DNA from 4 places in the Delftia sp. genome. Region 3 is predicted to be linked to each of the others. Evidence: predicted binding sites of a transcription regulator. Region 3 holds the regulator's gene; each other region holds the start of a gene.

Region 1 (3,835 bases), on a different contig from region 3:
CCTTGCCAGCGGCGGCGGCCAGCAGGCGCCCATTCTTGCTGCGGCGGGCGCCCAGGTCACCGTCTTCGACGCCTCAGCCGGCCAGCTTGCGCAGGACCGGCACGTGGCCGAGCGCGAAGGCCTTGCGCTGACCTGCGTGCAGGGCGATATGCGCGATCTGGGGGTCTTTGCAGACGCCAGCTTTGATGTGATCTTTCACCCCATCTCCAACCTCTACGTGCCCGATGTGCGGCCCGTGTGGCGTGAATGCGCGCGGGTGCTGACGACGGGCGGGCGTCTTCTGTCCAGCTTCTGGAATCCGGTGGTCTTCGTGGAGGACCGTGATCCTGCATTGCGCGAGCAAGGACTCGTGCGGCCCGCCTGGCGCCTGCCGTATTCCGATGTGGCAGATTTGCCGCCCGAGGCGATTGCGGCCAAGCGCGAGCGCAACGAGGCCCTGGTGTTCGGCCATACGCTGGCCGATCAGATCGGGGGGCAGTTGGATGCGGGGCTTGTGCTGACGGGCTTCCACGAGGACTGGCAGCCCCACGCCCGTTTTGTGATCGAGAAGTTCGTGCCGACCTTCATTGCGACACGTTCGATGAAGGTCTGAACGCGCTACCTACGGCCTGGACCGGCCTTGCCGCGCTCAGGTGCGCAAGGCCGGTATCCAGGTCTGTTGCTGGGCGGGTTCTGCCACGGGCTGCGCCGGTTGCGGTCGGGGAGCAGGGCCTTTGGCCTGGGGCGATGGCTGGGCCTGCCGCACCTGCTCGGCGCCGGACTTGGCCAGCAGCAGCATCACGGCCATGCAGATCAACGTCAGCAAGAGCACCACGCAGATGGGGCCCAGATCCACGGAGGCGATGTCCAGCCCCTTCAGCGACTGCCAGCGTTCTGAGCGTATTTCCAGCGGTTCTTCGGGATCGGCCATGACACCTCCACTGCGTTGAGTGTGCCTCCATGCTAGGCGCAAGTGAGCATGCAAACAATATGGGAACTTCGCCAGGATGCGAGGGTATACCGCAGGCAGCTACTTGACCCACATCAATTGCGCCGCCACGGCCAGGGCGATGGCCAGCAGCACCAGCAGCACCAGCCTTGCCACGATGGTGACCGCCTTGCGGCGCGCTGCTTTGCGGGTGTTGCGCGGACGAGGTGGGGTAGGCGGCGGCTGCGTGGCATCCAGGGCTGCAATTCTTTCCAGCCAGTCCTGGGTTGTTGGCAGGGCAGTGGCGGGCGGTGACGAGGACGGGGACGAACCGGGCTTGCCGCGGTTCATGGCTCCAGCTCCTGCCGCATCTCTTCCAGCACCTCCAAGGCGCCCTGGATCATGGCCTGCCTGTGCTCCAGCGCAGCCTTCTGGGTCTGCAGCCGTTCCAGCTGCTCGGCTACCTGCGCCTCGTCGGCCCGCAGCTTCTTCAGCCGCTCCTGTATGGCCTCCATTTCCGGGGCGCTCATCTGCCAATCCTCCAGCATGCGAAGGGCGTGGCACGTGGCCCGGTCCCTTCTCACAATTCACACGATGCCGGCAATTATCTGTGCGTCTTAGCGACTGGCTATGAATGAATTGATATAGATTGTCATCGGCTGGCGCAGAAGGGGGCCGAAAGCTTGCCGCTGCACGCGCACGGTGCTACGCAGATCAGAGCAGCGCAGTTCAATGCGCGAGGAATTTGAGAAAGATCCGCCCCTGCCGCGTTCTGACCTCGGTCCCTTCGATAAAGCCCATCAGTCTGGCCGAGCCGTCCATGGAGTACAGCGCCGGCCCATCGATGCGGTAGATGAGCCTGGTCCCGCACCGGACGAATTCATCGCCTTCGACACGCCCGATTTCGTGTCCGCGCCCATCAAGCACAGTCCACGAGCGTCCTGCAATCATGGCCTCACCCGGCGGTTGCCGGTCCCCAAGTGAAAGCGTCAATCTAAGGAACGCTGGGCGTCTGAATCTGAGCGAATCTGAGCAGTTGTGCAAAGCCGGGCCACCGATGCCTCGGGCGGTGCCCTGCGCAAATTCGTGTGCACCCGGCCCAAGCCGCATCACGCCGGCCAAAAGAAGCTGGCTGCGGTCTAGGGGCACTGCGCGCTTGGGCGATTGAGTGGTGCGCAGGCAAGTAGAATTGTTTCATATCAAAGACATGCTGCTCTGAAAGTTGCAGCGACCGGGCCCGCTTGGCGGGCCTTGTGCATGGGGTGCCGTCCCGCAGCCTGTATCTGGGTGCATGTCCTGATTCTCTGTGGGCCCGGCCTGCGATCCAATCTCGCGCATGGGGCTGAGCCTTCTCGTCAAATTGCTCTCATTTATGAAGTTCTGCTGTCGCCAACCGGATGCGCCTGTGGCATTGCCTTGCGGCTTGCCTGGGGTCGGTTCCGTCCGGTGGACGCTGCGCTGCGGAGGGCGGAGGTGAACGAGCAGGCGCTGTACGATCTGGCCCCCGTTCTGGAGCTGATGCTGCTGGGCCTGTTGCTGGCGCTGGGACCCTTGGCCTGGGTGTGGCTGCGCAACCGCAACGGTGGCTCGCTCAAGCGGCTGCAGGCACTGTCGGTGCTGACGCTGTTCCTGACTTTCGACCTGGTGCTGTTCGGCGCCTTTACGCGTTTGACCGATTCCGGCCTGGGCTGCCCTGACTGGCCGGGCTGCTATGGCAGCGCCAGCCCCATGGGCGCCCGCGCGCAGATTGCCGAGGCGCAGGCCGCCATGCCCACCGGGCCGGTGACGCATGGCAAGGCATGGATAGAGATGGTCCACCGCTATCTGGCCACCACCGTGGGCGTGCTCATCATCGCCATGACCATCATGGCCTGGCGGCGTGCGCGCCGCCAGGGCAGGGCGGGTGGCGCCCAAGGCGTGGAAGGCGCACGGCGGGGGGCCATGAGCCCCTGGTGGCCCACGCTGGCGCTGTTCTGGGTCTGCCTGCAGGGTGCCTTTGGCGCCTGGACCGTGACCATGAAGCTGTTTCCGGCCATCGTGACCCTGCACCTGCTGGGCGGCACGGGCCTGCTGGCCTTGCTGTGCGTGCCCGCCGTGGGGCTGAGCCGGGAGGCACGCCAGCAGCAGGCAACGGTGATTTCCCCGGGCCTGCGTGCTCTGCTGTGGCTGGGCCTGGGCTTGCTGGTGCTGCAGGTGGCACTGGGTGGCTGGGTCAGCACCAACTATGCGGTGCTGGCCTGCAGCAGTTTTCCGACCTGCCAGGGCAGTTGGTGGCCGGCCATGGATTTTTCGCAGGCGCTGCAGATCTGGCGTCCGCTGGGCCTGCTGCAGGACGGCAGCAACATCAGCTTTGCGGGCCTCACGGCCATCCACTATCTGCACCGCCTGGCGGCCTATGTGGTGGTGGCTGCGCTGGCCGGGCTGTGGTGGCGTTTGGGTGAAGTGCCCGCACTGGCGTTGCAGCGCCGCGTGCTGGGTGCGTTTTTGGTGCTGCAGGTGCTGACAGGCCTGTCGAACGTGGTGCTCGATTGGCCGCTGGTGGCCGCGGTGCTGCATACGGGTGGCGCAGCCGCGCTGGTGACCGTGATTGTTTGGTGCCTGGCGGCCAGTCGCCCGGGCACGCTGCGGGCCGGGTTGCCGGTTGCCCGTGGAGAGATTGCATGAGTAAACAAGCTTCCCTGAGTGTCGAGTCCTCACGCTGGACGCAGTTCTATGCCCTGACCAAGCCCCGCGTGGTGCAGTTGATCGTGTTCTGCGCGCTGATCGGCATGGTGCTGGCCGTGCCGGGCTGGCCCAACGCCGACCAGTGGCTGCACATGGCGCTGGCCTGCCTGGGCATCTGGCTGGTGGCGGGCGCCGCAGCGGCCTTCAACTGCCTGGTGGAGCGCCATATCGATGCGCGCATGAAGCGCACCTCCTGGCGGCCCA
Region 2 (3,835 bases), on a different contig from region 3:
TCTATGTGTTCACCGACCCCAACTGCCCCTATTGCAACCAGCTGTGGAACGATGCCCGGCCCTGGGTGGAGAGCGGCCAGGTGCAGTTGCGCCACATTCTGGTGGGCATCCTCAAGCCCAGCAGCGAGGGCAAGGCCGCCGCCATGCTGACCGCGCGCCAGCCAGAGCAGGCCCTGGCCGAGCACGCACGTGCCTATGCCAAGGCCGGCCGCGCCAGCGCAGAAGGCGCGGGCGCCACGCCGCTGGCCCCGGTGCCGCAGGCCACGCGGCAGGTGCTGGCCAACCATGCCTCGCTGATGTCCACCTGGGGCCTGCGTGCCACGCCGGCCCTGGTCTGGAAGGATGACAAGGGAGTGGTGCAGGTACGCACCGGCCTGCCGCCGGGCCTGCTGGAAGAGGTCATGGGGCCGCGTGGCAGGAAATGACGAGGACGACCATGAGCACAAGCCGTTCTCCCGCCGCTTCCACCGCTTCCACCGCCTCCAGCGACTGGAGCGACCTGTTCCCCGTCCGGCCGGATGCGCCGCCGCTGCGCATCGTGCTGCATGCGCCCACACCCGGCGCCCTGGCCCGTGCACGCAGCAATCTGGCCAACCTGCGCCAGGACCGGCCCGGTGCCGAAGTCCGCATCGTCATCAACGGCCCGGCCGTCGAGGCGCTGCTGGACGCAGCGCCGGGCACGCCGCAGCATCTGGATGCAAAGGCCCTGGCCCATGCGCTGGTCTGCCCGAACACGCTCAGGAAGCTGGGCCGCGAGGCGCCTGCCGGCATGCGCGTGCTGCCGCAGGGCGGCATCGAGTCACTGGCCCTGCTGCAGCAGTCGGCCTGGTGCTACGTGCGCTGCTGAGCGGCCTGCGCCAGCGAGGCCAGGCAGCGCGCCTGCCATTGGTATTCAGGCTCGAAGGACTCGCGGTCCGTGACGGCGCCGTGGCCGCCCTCGCCATAGACCATGGCATAGGCCGCATAGTCGGCCGCCTGCAGCGCCCGGCCCGCCAGGCCGTGGGCCGTGGCATAGGTGGCGGACACGGCGGCATGGCCGCAGCCGTCGAGGGAGCGTGATCCCTGATGGTGGTTGGCCAGGCTGGCGGCCTCGCGGGCCAGGCGGTCCAGCTCCTGCCTGTCGATCTGGCCGTCCAGGTAGCGGCGAAGGCCTTGTGCGCAGCGGATGACGTCCGGGTCTTCCAGCAGGTGCGCGATGCGGTCCACGCAGGCCTGTGTGAATTGCAGCCTCAGGTGCTCGCCGGCTTCGGCGGCAAGGTCCAGTTCCGAAGCAAGGCTGTTCAGGGCATGGTTCATGGAGAACTCCTTGGCAGTGGCGACACAAGCAGCGTAGACCGGGGCCGCGCACGGAAACAAGAGGGTGATTTCCGATACGCGCCCCGCATTCCCGAGGAATGCAGTCACCCTGTTAACCCCGTCTTAATCCCTGCGCCACACGCTATGGACTGCCTTGGGCGCCTGTCCATGGCAGGCAGTCGGTGGCGCTTTGCAAGCCCATTGCTTGACTCACATCAAGCCGCCAAGGCCCTGAATTTCATATATTAAATTCAATATAAAAAGCATATTTTTAATGCTTTGTTGAGTTTGAGCGACCACCCTCCGTGGCCGCAGGACGATGAAAGACAGGCCATGCCAAAAACATCCCGCGCCGGCAGCGGCTGCAACGACTGCAGCTGCAAGCCCTCCTCCCAGGACATCCCCGCCCGCACCGTCTCCCATGCGCAGCCCGCCGCCGGCAAGCGCGGCTTCCTGCAGGACCTGCTGGCCGCTGCCATGGCGGCCGTGGCCCTGCCCGTAGCGGCGGCCGCGCCCGGCACCCCGGGTTTCCAGCCACCGCGCCGCCCCGGCGAGGCCGGCAAGCGCTACGGCATGCTGGTGGACCTGCGCCGCTGCATAGGCTGCCAGGCCTGCACGGTGAGCTGCTCCATGGAGAACCTGCCGCCGCTGGGCCAGTTCCGCACCACGGTGCTGCAGTACGAGGTGCAGCACGCGGGCAACGAGGACCTGCCGCCGGCCATGCTCAACCTGCCGCGCCTGTGCAACCACTGCGACAACCCGCCCTGCGTGCCGGTCTGCCCGGTGCAGGCCACCTTCCAGCGCAGCGACGGCATCGTGCTGGTGGACAACGAGCGCTGCGTGGGCTGCGGCTACTGCGTGCAGGCCTGCCCCTATGACGCGCGCTTCATCAACCACGAGACGCAGACCGCCGACAAGTGCACCTTCTGCGAGCACCGCCTGGAGGCCGGCCTGCTGCCGGCCTGCGTGGAAAGCTGCGTGGGCGGCGCCCGCGTGATCGGCGACCTCAACGACGAGGGCAGCGAGATCCGCCAGCGCATGCGCGAGCACGCCAAGGACCTCAAGGTGCTCAAGCCCGCCATGGGCACGGACCCGCATGTGTACTACCTGGGATTGCCCGACGCCTTCGTCGACGGCGTGGACGGGCAGGCCAGCGTGCGGCTGGTCACTTCCCACTGAACGCAAGGAGCACCCCATGCACATCGTCGAACTCCTGACCCCCGCCTACGAATCGGCCTGGCTGCCCTGGGCCGTGCAGTACTTCTTCCTGGCCGGCATTGCCACGGGCGCCGCCCTGCTGGCCGCCGCCTGCGCCTGGGCGCCGCGCGCCAGCGCCATGGCGCGCCTGCTGCCGGCCGCCGTGCTGGTGCTGGCCGTCAGCGCCATCGCGGCGCCCGTGTCGCTGCTGGCCGACCTGCACCAGCCTGCGCGCTTCTGGCATTTCTATGCGCACTTCACGCCGTGGTCGTGGATGTCGGTGGGCGCCCTGCTGCTGCCGGCCTTCGTGGGACTGGCGCTGGCCTTCGTGCTGGCCTGGTGGCTGGGCCGGCCGCAGTGGCTGCGCTGGCTGGCGCCGCTGCTGGCCGTGTCGGCGCTGACCATCACCGCCTATACCGGCGCCGAGCTGATGGCCGTGCGCTCGCGCCCGCTGTGGAACACGCTGTGGGTGCCGCTGAACCTGGCACTCACGGGCTGGCTGGCCACGGTGGGCTGCATGCTGGTGACGGCGCGCTTTCTGCCCGCCCGCCACCGCCCCGATGCCGGCGCCCTGCAGGCCCTGCGCGTGCTGGGCCTGGCGCTGGCGCTGTGCCTGCTGGCCATGGTGGCGATCTGGGCCGTTGCCGGCTGGCTGGGCCAGGGCCGCTCCTTCCAGGCGGCGCTGCAGCTGTGGCAGCAGTTTCCGGTCTGGCGCCTGAGCATGCTGGGCTCGGCCGTGGCCGGTGCCGCCTTGCTGTGGGCCCTGGTGCGGGGTGGGCAGCGCATGGCCTGCCCGCGCTACACGCTGGCCCTGGGGCTGGGCCTGGCCGCCGCGGCCTGGGCCTTCCGCTGGGCGCTGTTCATGGGCGTGCAAGGCGTGCCCAAGTACGGCGCGGGCCTGTACATCTACCACATGCCGCTGGGCGGCGACGGCCTGCTGGGCATGCTGGGCGTGGCCGGCCTGTGCATTGCACTGGTGACGCTGGCCACCTGGGCGCTGGAGCTGTTTCCCGCGCGCTCGGCCGCGGCCCGCGCCCTCTGACACCGCCGCCCTGACGACCCCTCACCCATTCACGGAGCGCGGCCCGCCACCGGCCGGCCGCGCCACAGAAAGCCTTTCATGACCGACAAGAAGAAACTCCCCCAAGCTCCCGAAGATTCCCTGGATGCCGAGGCCACACGCCGCCGCCTGCTGCTGCGCGGCGGACTCACCGCCGGTGGGCTGGCCGCCTTTGCGGCCGGCTACGGCGAGACGCTGGCACGTGGCGCCAAGGGCCTGGTGACAGGCAGCTCGGGCACGCCCACGGCCAGCGCCACGCGCGGCAATTCGCTGACGCCGGAG
Region 3 (3,835 bases):
ACCACGCCGCAGGGCGCGGCGCACATGGCAAGGCAATGGGGCCCGCCGACGAGCCCCATGATCAAAGCGGTCCAGAGCAGCGACAACAGCATGGGGCCTAGATGATCCTCGAAAACCGCGCCCGGTTCTTGTCGGCCTGCAGATATCGGTCAAACAGCATGGCCACGCCACGCACGAAGTACCAGCCCATGGGCGTGACCTGGAATCCCTCGTCGCTGATCTGCACCAGCCCCTTGGCCTGCAGGTCCTGAAGCGCCGCCAGCTCGGGGGCGAAGTACTCGCGAAAGCCCAGCAGCCAGGCCTGCTCCATGGGCTCGAACAGCACGGCGCCCTGGCACATGATGGCCATGATGACGGCGCGCCGCACCAGATCATCGCGCGACAGTGCCAGGCCGCGCACCACGGGCAGGTGGCCGGCGTCGATGGCGTCGTAGTACTCCTCCAGCGTCTTGGCGTTCTGGCTGTAGCTGGCCCCCACCTTGCCGATGGCCGACACGCCCAGCGCAATCAGGTCGCAGTCGGGCTGGGTGCTGTAGCCCTGGAAGTTGCGATGCAGCCGGCCCTGGCGCTTGGCCACGGCCAGCGCGTCCTCGGGCAAGGCGAAGTGGTCCATGCCGACGTAGACATAGCCGCCGTCCATGAAGGCCGCGATGGAGCGCGAGAGCATGGCCAGCTTGTCGGCGCCCTGGGGCAGGTCCTCGGCCGCGATGCGCCGCTGCGGCTTGAAGCGCTCGGGCAGGTGGGCATAGGCATAGAGCGCGATGCGGTCGGGCCGCAGCGCATTGACCTGGGCCAGCGTGCGCTCGAAGGACTCGGGCGTCTGCTTGGGCAGACCGTAGATCAGGTCCACGTTGATGGAGGCAAAGCCCAGCTGCCGTGCCGCTGCCACCAGCGCGAACACCTGCTCGGCCGGCTGCACGCGGTGCACGGCGATCTGCACCTGTTCGTCGAAGTCCTGCACGCCGAAGCTCAGGCGGTTGAAGCCCAGTTCCTTGAGCACGGCCAGGCGTTCGACGCTGACGGTGCGCGGATCGACCTCGATGGAGTATTCGCCGCCCGGCTCCAGCTTGAAATGCTCGCGCAGCAGGGCCATCAGCGTGCGCAGTTCATCGTCCGAGAAGAAGGTGGGCGTGCCGCCGCCCAGGTGCAGCTGGCTGACGGCCTGGCCCTTGCCGCAATGGGCCGTGTGCAAGGCCATCTCGCGCGCCAGGTAGTCCAGGTAGACGGCCGCGCGATCGTGGTGGCGCGTCACGATCTTGTTGCAGGCGCAGTAGTAGCACAGCGACTCGCAGAACGGCACATGCACATACAGCGACAAAGGCATGGCCCGCGCTGCGGTACTCGATTTGCGGTGCTCAAGTGCCAGGATATAGTCTTCAGCACCGAAAGCCTCCACGAAACGATCGGCCGTGGGGAACGAGGTGTATCGGGGCCCCGGTACGTCGAAGCGACGCAGCAGCTCTGGGGTGACAGCGGTCATGGGTTTTTTCCTCTAATGTCGTCCACTGTGCCGCAGCCCATTGGCCGCGTCCTTGACTCATATCAAGAGTTGTTCGCGGCAGTGCTGCGACAATTTGATCCAACTCATCGCCATCCACGAGGTCACCGCCGGCGCACTGCTGCGCCGCTGATGTTTACTCCATGAACCTTCAGACCATCAAAGCATCCTGTTCCAATTGCAACCTGCGCGAGCTGTGCATGCCCATGGGCCTGGATGCCGAGCAGATGCAGCGCATCGACGACATCGTGGCCACGCGCCGCAAGGTCAAGCGCGGCGGCCTGCTGTTTCGCAACGGTGAGTCCTTCACCTCGCTGTACGCCATCCGCACGGGCTTCTTCAAGACCTGCGTGGCCACCGAGGACGGGCGCGACCAGGTCACGGGCTTTCAGATGGCCGGCGAGATCATCGGCCTGGATGGCATCGTCAACGACCACCACACCTGCGATGCGGTCGCGCTGGAAGACGCCGAGGTCTGCGTCATGCCCTTCGACAAGCTGGAGGACCTGTCGCGCGAGGTCACGGCCCTGCAAAACCATGTGCACAAGGTCATGAGCCGCGAGATCGTGCGCGAGCATGGCGTGATGCTGCTGCTGGGCAGCATGCGTGCCGAGGAGCGCCTGGCCGCCTTCGTGCTCAACCTGGTGCAGCGCCTCCACGCCCGGGGCTTTTCCAAGTCGGAACTGGTGCTGCGCATGACGCGCGAGGAAATCGGCAGCTACCTGGGCCTGAAGCTGGAGACGGTGAGCCGCACCTTCTCGAAGTTTGCCGAAGAAAACATCATCGAGGTGCGCCAGCGCCATCTGCGCATCCTGGACACGGACGCGCTCAAGCGCATCGTCAACAGCCAGCAGTGCCAGTGACGCCGCAAGGCCCCGCCCCCCGGCAATGAACAGGGCCCGCGATCGCGGGCCTTGTTCATTGCCATTGCAGTGCACGCAGGTTCAATCGCGCCCCAGGCCCTGCATGGCCAGATTTGGGTCCGGCTCGGAGACCACGCCGTCGTTGAGATCGTGCGTGGAGCGTCCCAGCATGGTGGTCATGAGGCTGGACAGCATGGTCACGCCCCAGAAGGCGAAGAAGGCCAGCGTGTAGATTCCCTGCCGCGACCAGCCCAGGTCGCCGAGCCAGTGCAGCTCCAGCGGGTCCACGAAGGCGAATACCAGCATCTCCATCACGGCGGCGGCCAGAAAGGCCGGCCAGGCAATCCACATCCAGCGTTGGGCCAACATCAGCGATCTCCTTGAGCTGTCGAGGGGTGGCTTTCATTGTGCGCGCCGCCCTCGCACCGTGCCAAGCCCTGCGCACCCTGCACTGCCTGTAGGAAACCCTTGGCCCTCGCGCATGCTGGAGATGCCATCCACCATGCAAAAAGGCCGCGACTGCGGCCTTGTGCACGGCATTTTCCTGCGTTCAGCGGTCCGTGGGATGGTCCTGCGCGGGCGTGGCCGCGTGGTTGCGGCCGGTGACCGCGGGCGCCAGGCTCTTGGGCACTTCGCGCACGCCATCGGCACGCTCGTTGATGGTGATGCCATTGCGGTAATAGTCAGGATCGATCACGGGATCGGCGCCATTGATCGCAATGACGGCCGTGACCACGCCAGCCACCACGACGGCGGCCGGGCCGGCCACCACGAGCCAGACATGGGCGAACTTCCACCAGGGCTTGCCGGCGTCCGGATGCGAAGGGGCCGTGGCGGGCGCGGAGACTGCGGGACTGGAAGACATGGATAACCTCTTTCTTTCAAACAGCCGGCGCAGCCTGGGCGGCGCCGGCCAGACATATCACCGGGGCACCAGGAAGACGGCCTTTTCGGACGCGCGTCCCGCGCCTGAATGCACGGCATCGATATCGAAGAATACGGTGTGCGAGCCCGGCTCGGCGGAACCGTAGGGAATCTGCAGCCGCGCCGCAATGCCGCGCGTCTCGGCCGGGCCGACCTCGACCTCCTGCTCGGACGCCAGCTCCAGCCCGTCGAGGCCATGGGCGCTGATGCGGTAGCGCTGGGCCTGCTCGGTGGCATTCATGATCTGCAGGCGGTAGACATTTTCCAGCTTGCCGCCCGCGACGATGCGCGACAGCGACGCCCGGTCGCGTATCACGTCGACCTTGACCGACTGGCGCAGCGCCAGGCTCACGATCATGGCCATGCTCAGGCCGATCAGCACGGCCGAGTAGACCAGCACGCGCGGACGGAAGATGCGGCGCAGCACCTGGGCCCGCCGCCACAGGCCGGCCATGGCGTTCTGCGTGGTCAGCCGGATGAGGCCGCGCGGATACTCCATCTTGTCCATGATGGAATTGCAGGCGTCTATGCACAGACCGCAGCCTATGCA
Region 4 (3,835 bases), on a different contig from region 3:
GAACCTGCCGGGCATCCGAGGGCATGCTCATCCAGAAGGTGCGGGTGAAGCAGGCCTCGGCGGGCAGCACGCGGCTGAGCACGGGGTCGCGGTCGGCGATGAAGGCGGGCAGCACGGCCAGGCCGGCGCCGGCGCGCACGGCCTCGTACTGGGCGGTGATGCTGGTGCTGCGAAAGGCAAATCGCTCGGGCTGGAACAGGGTGGACAGCAGCTGCAGCTCGCGCGTGAACAGCAGGTCGTCCACATAGTGGATGAAGCTGTGGTGGCGCAGGTCCTCGGTGCGCGCCACCAGCGGACGGCGCGCAAGGTATTCGCGCTGGCCGTAGAGGAACAGCCGGTAGTCCGTGAGCTTGGTGACCACGGCCGAGCCGCGCGTGGGGCGCTCCAGAGAGATGACGATGTCGGCCTCGCGCCGCGACAGGTGCAGCAGGCGCGGCAGGGCCAGCAGGTCGATGCTCAGCAGCGGATGGCGCTGCGTCAGCGCGGCCAGCTGCGGGGCCAGCAGCTGGGTGCCGAAGCCCTCCGTGGCGCCCACGCGCACCAGGCCGGACGGGCCCTGGCTGGCGGATTCGGCCGCCAGCGGCATGCGCTCCAGCCCGGCTGCGGCGCGCTGCATGGCGTCTGCCACGCCCAGCAACTGTCGGCCGGCCTCCGTGGGCCGCCATTGGCCCGCTTCGCGCTCGAAGAGCACGGCCCCCAGCTGCTTTTCCAGGGCCTGGATGCGGCGCGACACCGTGGTGTGCTCCACGCCCAGTTGCCGCGCGGCGGCGGCCATGCTGCCGCTGCGCGCCAGCTCGCCAAAGAATCTCAGGTGGTCCCAGTCCATGGGTCGAGGCCGCCTCAGTCGGCAGCGGCGCGGCGCGCGGCCAGCGTGCTGGGCGCACGCGCCAGCTCGTCGTTTTGCCGCACCAGGACGGCCATCATGTCCATGAACAGGCCCCGCTGCTCCTGCGGCAGCGGCTCCAGCATGCGCTGCTGGGCCCGCAGCACCGAGGGCTCGGCAGCGGCCAGCAGCGCGGCGCCTTCTGCGGTGACCGACAGCAGGCGCACGCGCCGGTCGGCCGGGCTGGTGTTGCGCACCATGAGGCCGCGCGCCTCCAGCCGGTCGATGACGCTGCCAATGGTCGAGGTATCGAAGCCGATCATCCGCGCCAGCGTGCGCTGGTCCACGCCGGGCTGGCGCAGCACGGCAGACAGCGCCGCGTACTGCACGGGGGTCACGCCGAATTCCTGGGTCTCTTCCATGAAGACGGCTACCGCGATCTGCTGCAGGCGGCGGATGTGGTAGCCGGGGTAGTTTTCTAGTTCTGCGGGTTGGTAGTCCATGGCCATTGCGCTCTTTTCCGGGTCCCTGCGGGCAAGCGCAGATGTTCGCATGAACCGCGCCCTCCGTTGGCGTTGGCTGGCGGACAGGTGATTCACCCGGACACGCTGTCCACCATCGTTTTGCCTGCATCCAGGGAAACCCCAGGCTGGCCTGATGCAAATCAACACTACACTCATCGTCAGCATACTGTTTAATTAGTCGCGACGCATCTGACCCCCTGGCGAGCGACACGCACCACGAAGCACAGGACATCCATGAACACCAGCATTTCTTCCCGGGCGCTGCCCGTTCTTGTGGCAGGCGGCGGCATTGGCGGCGTGGCGGCCGCGCTGGCCCTGGCGCGCCAGGGATTCGCCGTCAAGGTGCTGGAGCAGGCGCCGCAGCTGGGCGAGATCGGCGCCGGCATACAACTGGGGCCCAACGCATTCGCGGCCTTCGACGCGCTGGGCATTGGCGAGCTGGCCCGTGGCCGCGCGGTCTATACCGACGAGATGGTGATGCACGACGCGCTCGATGAGCGGCTGGTCGGCCGCATTCCCACGGGCGAGGCGTTTCGCGCCCGCTTCGGCAACCCGTATGCGGTGATCCACCGCGCCGACATCCACACCTCGCTGCTCGAAGGCGCGCGCACCCACGGCCAAATCGAGACCCTGACGGGCACCCGCATCGAAGCCGTGCAGCAGGAGGGTGACACCGTCACCGTGCGCGACCAGCACGGCCAGGTCCATGTGGGCCAGGCCCTGATCGGCGCCGATGGCGTGAAGTCCGTGGTACGCCAGCAGTACGTGGGCGATGCGGCGCGTGTCTCCGGCCATGTGGTGTACCGCGCCGTGGTGGAGAAGAACGACTTCCCCGAAGACCTGCGCTGGAACGCGGCCAGCATCTGGGTCGGCCCCAACTACCACCTGGTGCACTACCCGCTGCGCGGCGGCGAGCAGTACAACGTGGTCGTCACCTTCCACAGCCGCGAGCAGGAGGAATGGGGCGTGCGCGAAGGCAGCCGCCAAGAGGTGCAAAGCTACTACAGCGACTGCTGCCCGCGCGCGCGCCAGCTCATAGACCTGCCCAAAAGCTGGAAGCGCTGGGCCACGGCCGACCGCGAGCCCATTGGCCAGTGGAGCTTCGGCCGCGCCACGCTGCTGGGCGATGCCGCACACCCCACGCTGCAATACATCGCCCAGGGCGCCTGCATGGCGCTGGAAGACGCGGTGACGCTGGGCCAGGCGCTCAAGCACTGCGGCAACGACTGGCCGCAGGCGCTGCGGCTGTACGAGCGCTCGCGCATTGCCCGCACGGCGCGCGTGGTGCTGTCCGCGCGCGAGATGGGCCGCATCTTCCACGCCAGCGGCGTGGAGCGCCTGGTGCGCAACGACCTCTGGAAGGGCCGCACGCCCCAGCGTTTCTACGACGCCATGGAATGGCTGTACGGCTGGAAGGCCGAAACCTGCCTCGCCGAAGACTGAACACAAGGAGACCGCCATGCAAGAACTTGGCCGCCTGGAAGACCTGCCCCAGGACTACCGCGACGAACTCGCGCGCAACAACCTGGTGCCGCTGTGGCCCAGCCTGCGCAACGTGATGCCGCCGCACACGCCGCGCCCGCGCACCCAGCCGATTGCCTGGCCCTACCAGGCCATCCGTCCGCTGCTGATGCAGGCGGGCGAGCTGACGCCCATCGAAAAGGCCGAGCGCCGCGTGCTGGTGCTGGCCAACCCCGGCCATGGGCTGGAGAAGATGCAGGCCAGCTCCTCCATCTACCTGGGCATGCAGCTGCTGCTGCCCGGCGAGTGGGCGCCCTCGCACCGCCACACGCCCAATGCCGTGCGCATGGTGGTGGAAGGCCAGGGCGCCTGGAGCCTGGTCGACGGCGAGAAATGCCCTATGGAGCGCGGCGACCTGATCCTCACGCCCACGGGCCTGTGGCACGAGCATGGCCATGACGGCGACGAGCCCGTGGTCTGGCTCGATGTGCTGGACCTGCCCCTGGCCTACTACCTGGAAGTCACCTACCACGTGGACGGCCCGCGCCAGCCCGCCCTGCCCGGCCGTGGCGACCGGGCGTATGCGCGCGGCGGCCTGGCACCCACGCAGGTGTTCGCCCGCAGCGCCAAGGCCTACCCCATGCTGCGCTACCCGTGGAAGGATGCCCGCGCCGCGCTGCTGGAGCTGGCCGCCGACCGCCCCGATCTGGACTGCGTGCAGCTGGCCTACACCAACCCCGAAACCGGGGCCGACTGCGAAAACATCCTGGGCTTCTACGCGCTGATGCTGCGCCCGGGCCAGACGCTGCAGCTGCCCGCCCGCTCGCCGGCCTGTGTGTTCCATGTCATCGAGGGCGGCGCCAGCGTGGCCGCCGTGGACCGCCATTTCGACCTGGCCCCGGCCGACACCTGCTGCGTGCCCGGCTGGGCGCCCGCCACGCTGACCAATGCCAGCGCCAGCGAGCCCGCCTTCCTCTTCCTGGCAGACGAGGCGCCTTTGCACCGAAAGCTGGGCCTCTACGAAGTC

What was found. Region 3 encodes FNR, which switches genes on or off when oxygen is low (the NO sensors DNR and NnrR bind a similar motif). Its sites were predicted from a motif close to TTGATNNNNATCAA; they were not measured.
Region 1: a site for FNR is predicted at 2,097-2,110, ahead of AC5I49_RS26675 (COX15/CtaA family protein). Genes of this name have one in related genera too.
Region 2: a site for FNR is predicted at 1,502-1,515, ahead of dsrO (sulfate reduction electron transfer complex DsrMKJOP subunit DsrO). Genes of this name have one in related genera too.
Region 4: a site for FNR is predicted at 1,478-1,491, ahead of AC5I49_RS04110 (3-hydroxybenzoate 6-monooxygenase). Genes of this name have one in related genera too.

What each region holds. Positions count from the first base shown of each region.
Region 1 covers NZ_JCABYI010000037.1:202,374-206,208, reverse strand. Annotated here, with positions in the region: gene AC5I49_RS26700 (class I SAM-dependent methyltransferase) at 1-592, shown strand, start outside; gene AC5I49_RS26695 (hypothetical protein) at 629-910, opposite strand; gene AC5I49_RS26690 (hypothetical protein) at 1,010-1,258, opposite strand; gene AC5I49_RS26685 (hypothetical protein) at 1,255-1,437, opposite strand; gene AC5I49_RS26680 (hypothetical protein) at 1,637-1,858, opposite strand; gene AC5I49_RS26675 (COX15/CtaA family protein) at 2,381-3,571, shown strand; gene cyoE (heme o synthase) at 3,568-3,835, shown strand, end outside.
Region 2 covers NZ_JCABYI010000020.1:297,645-301,479, reverse strand. Annotated here, with positions in the region: gene dsbG (thiol:disulfide interchange protein DsbG) at 1-425, shown strand, start outside; gene AC5I49_RS12200 (DsrE family protein) at 437-847, shown strand; gene AC5I49_RS12195 (hypothetical protein) at 832-1,296, opposite strand; gene dsrO (sulfate reduction electron transfer complex DsrMKJOP subunit DsrO) at 1,630-2,475, shown strand; gene nrfD (NrfD/PsrC family molybdoenzyme membrane anchor subunit) at 2,492-3,535, shown strand; gene AC5I49_RS12180 (tetrathionate reductase subunit A) at 3,614-3,835, shown strand, end outside.
Region 3 covers NZ_JCABYI010000009.1:200,852-204,686, reverse strand. Annotated here, with positions in the region: gene AC5I49_RS07275 (sulfite exporter TauE/SafE family protein) at 1-92, opposite strand, end outside; gene hemN (oxygen-independent coproporphyrinogen III oxidase) at 98-1,480, opposite strand; gene fnr (fumarate/nitrate reduction transcriptional regulator Fnr) at 1,642-2,361, shown strand; gene AC5I49_RS07260 (hypothetical protein) at 2,443-2,730, opposite strand; gene AC5I49_RS07255 (FixH family protein) at 2,912-3,226, opposite strand; gene ccoG (cytochrome c oxidase accessory protein CcoG) at 3,284-3,835, opposite strand, start outside.
Region 4 covers NZ_JCABYI010000004.1:500,938-504,772, reverse strand. Annotated here, with positions in the region: gene AC5I49_RS04120 (LysR family transcriptional regulator) at 1-826, opposite strand, end outside; gene AC5I49_RS04115 (MarR family winged helix-turn-helix transcriptional regulator) at 841-1,377, opposite strand; gene AC5I49_RS04110 (3-hydroxybenzoate 6-monooxygenase) at 1,582-2,790, shown strand; gene AC5I49_RS04105 (cupin domain-containing protein) at 2,807-3,835, shown strand, end outside.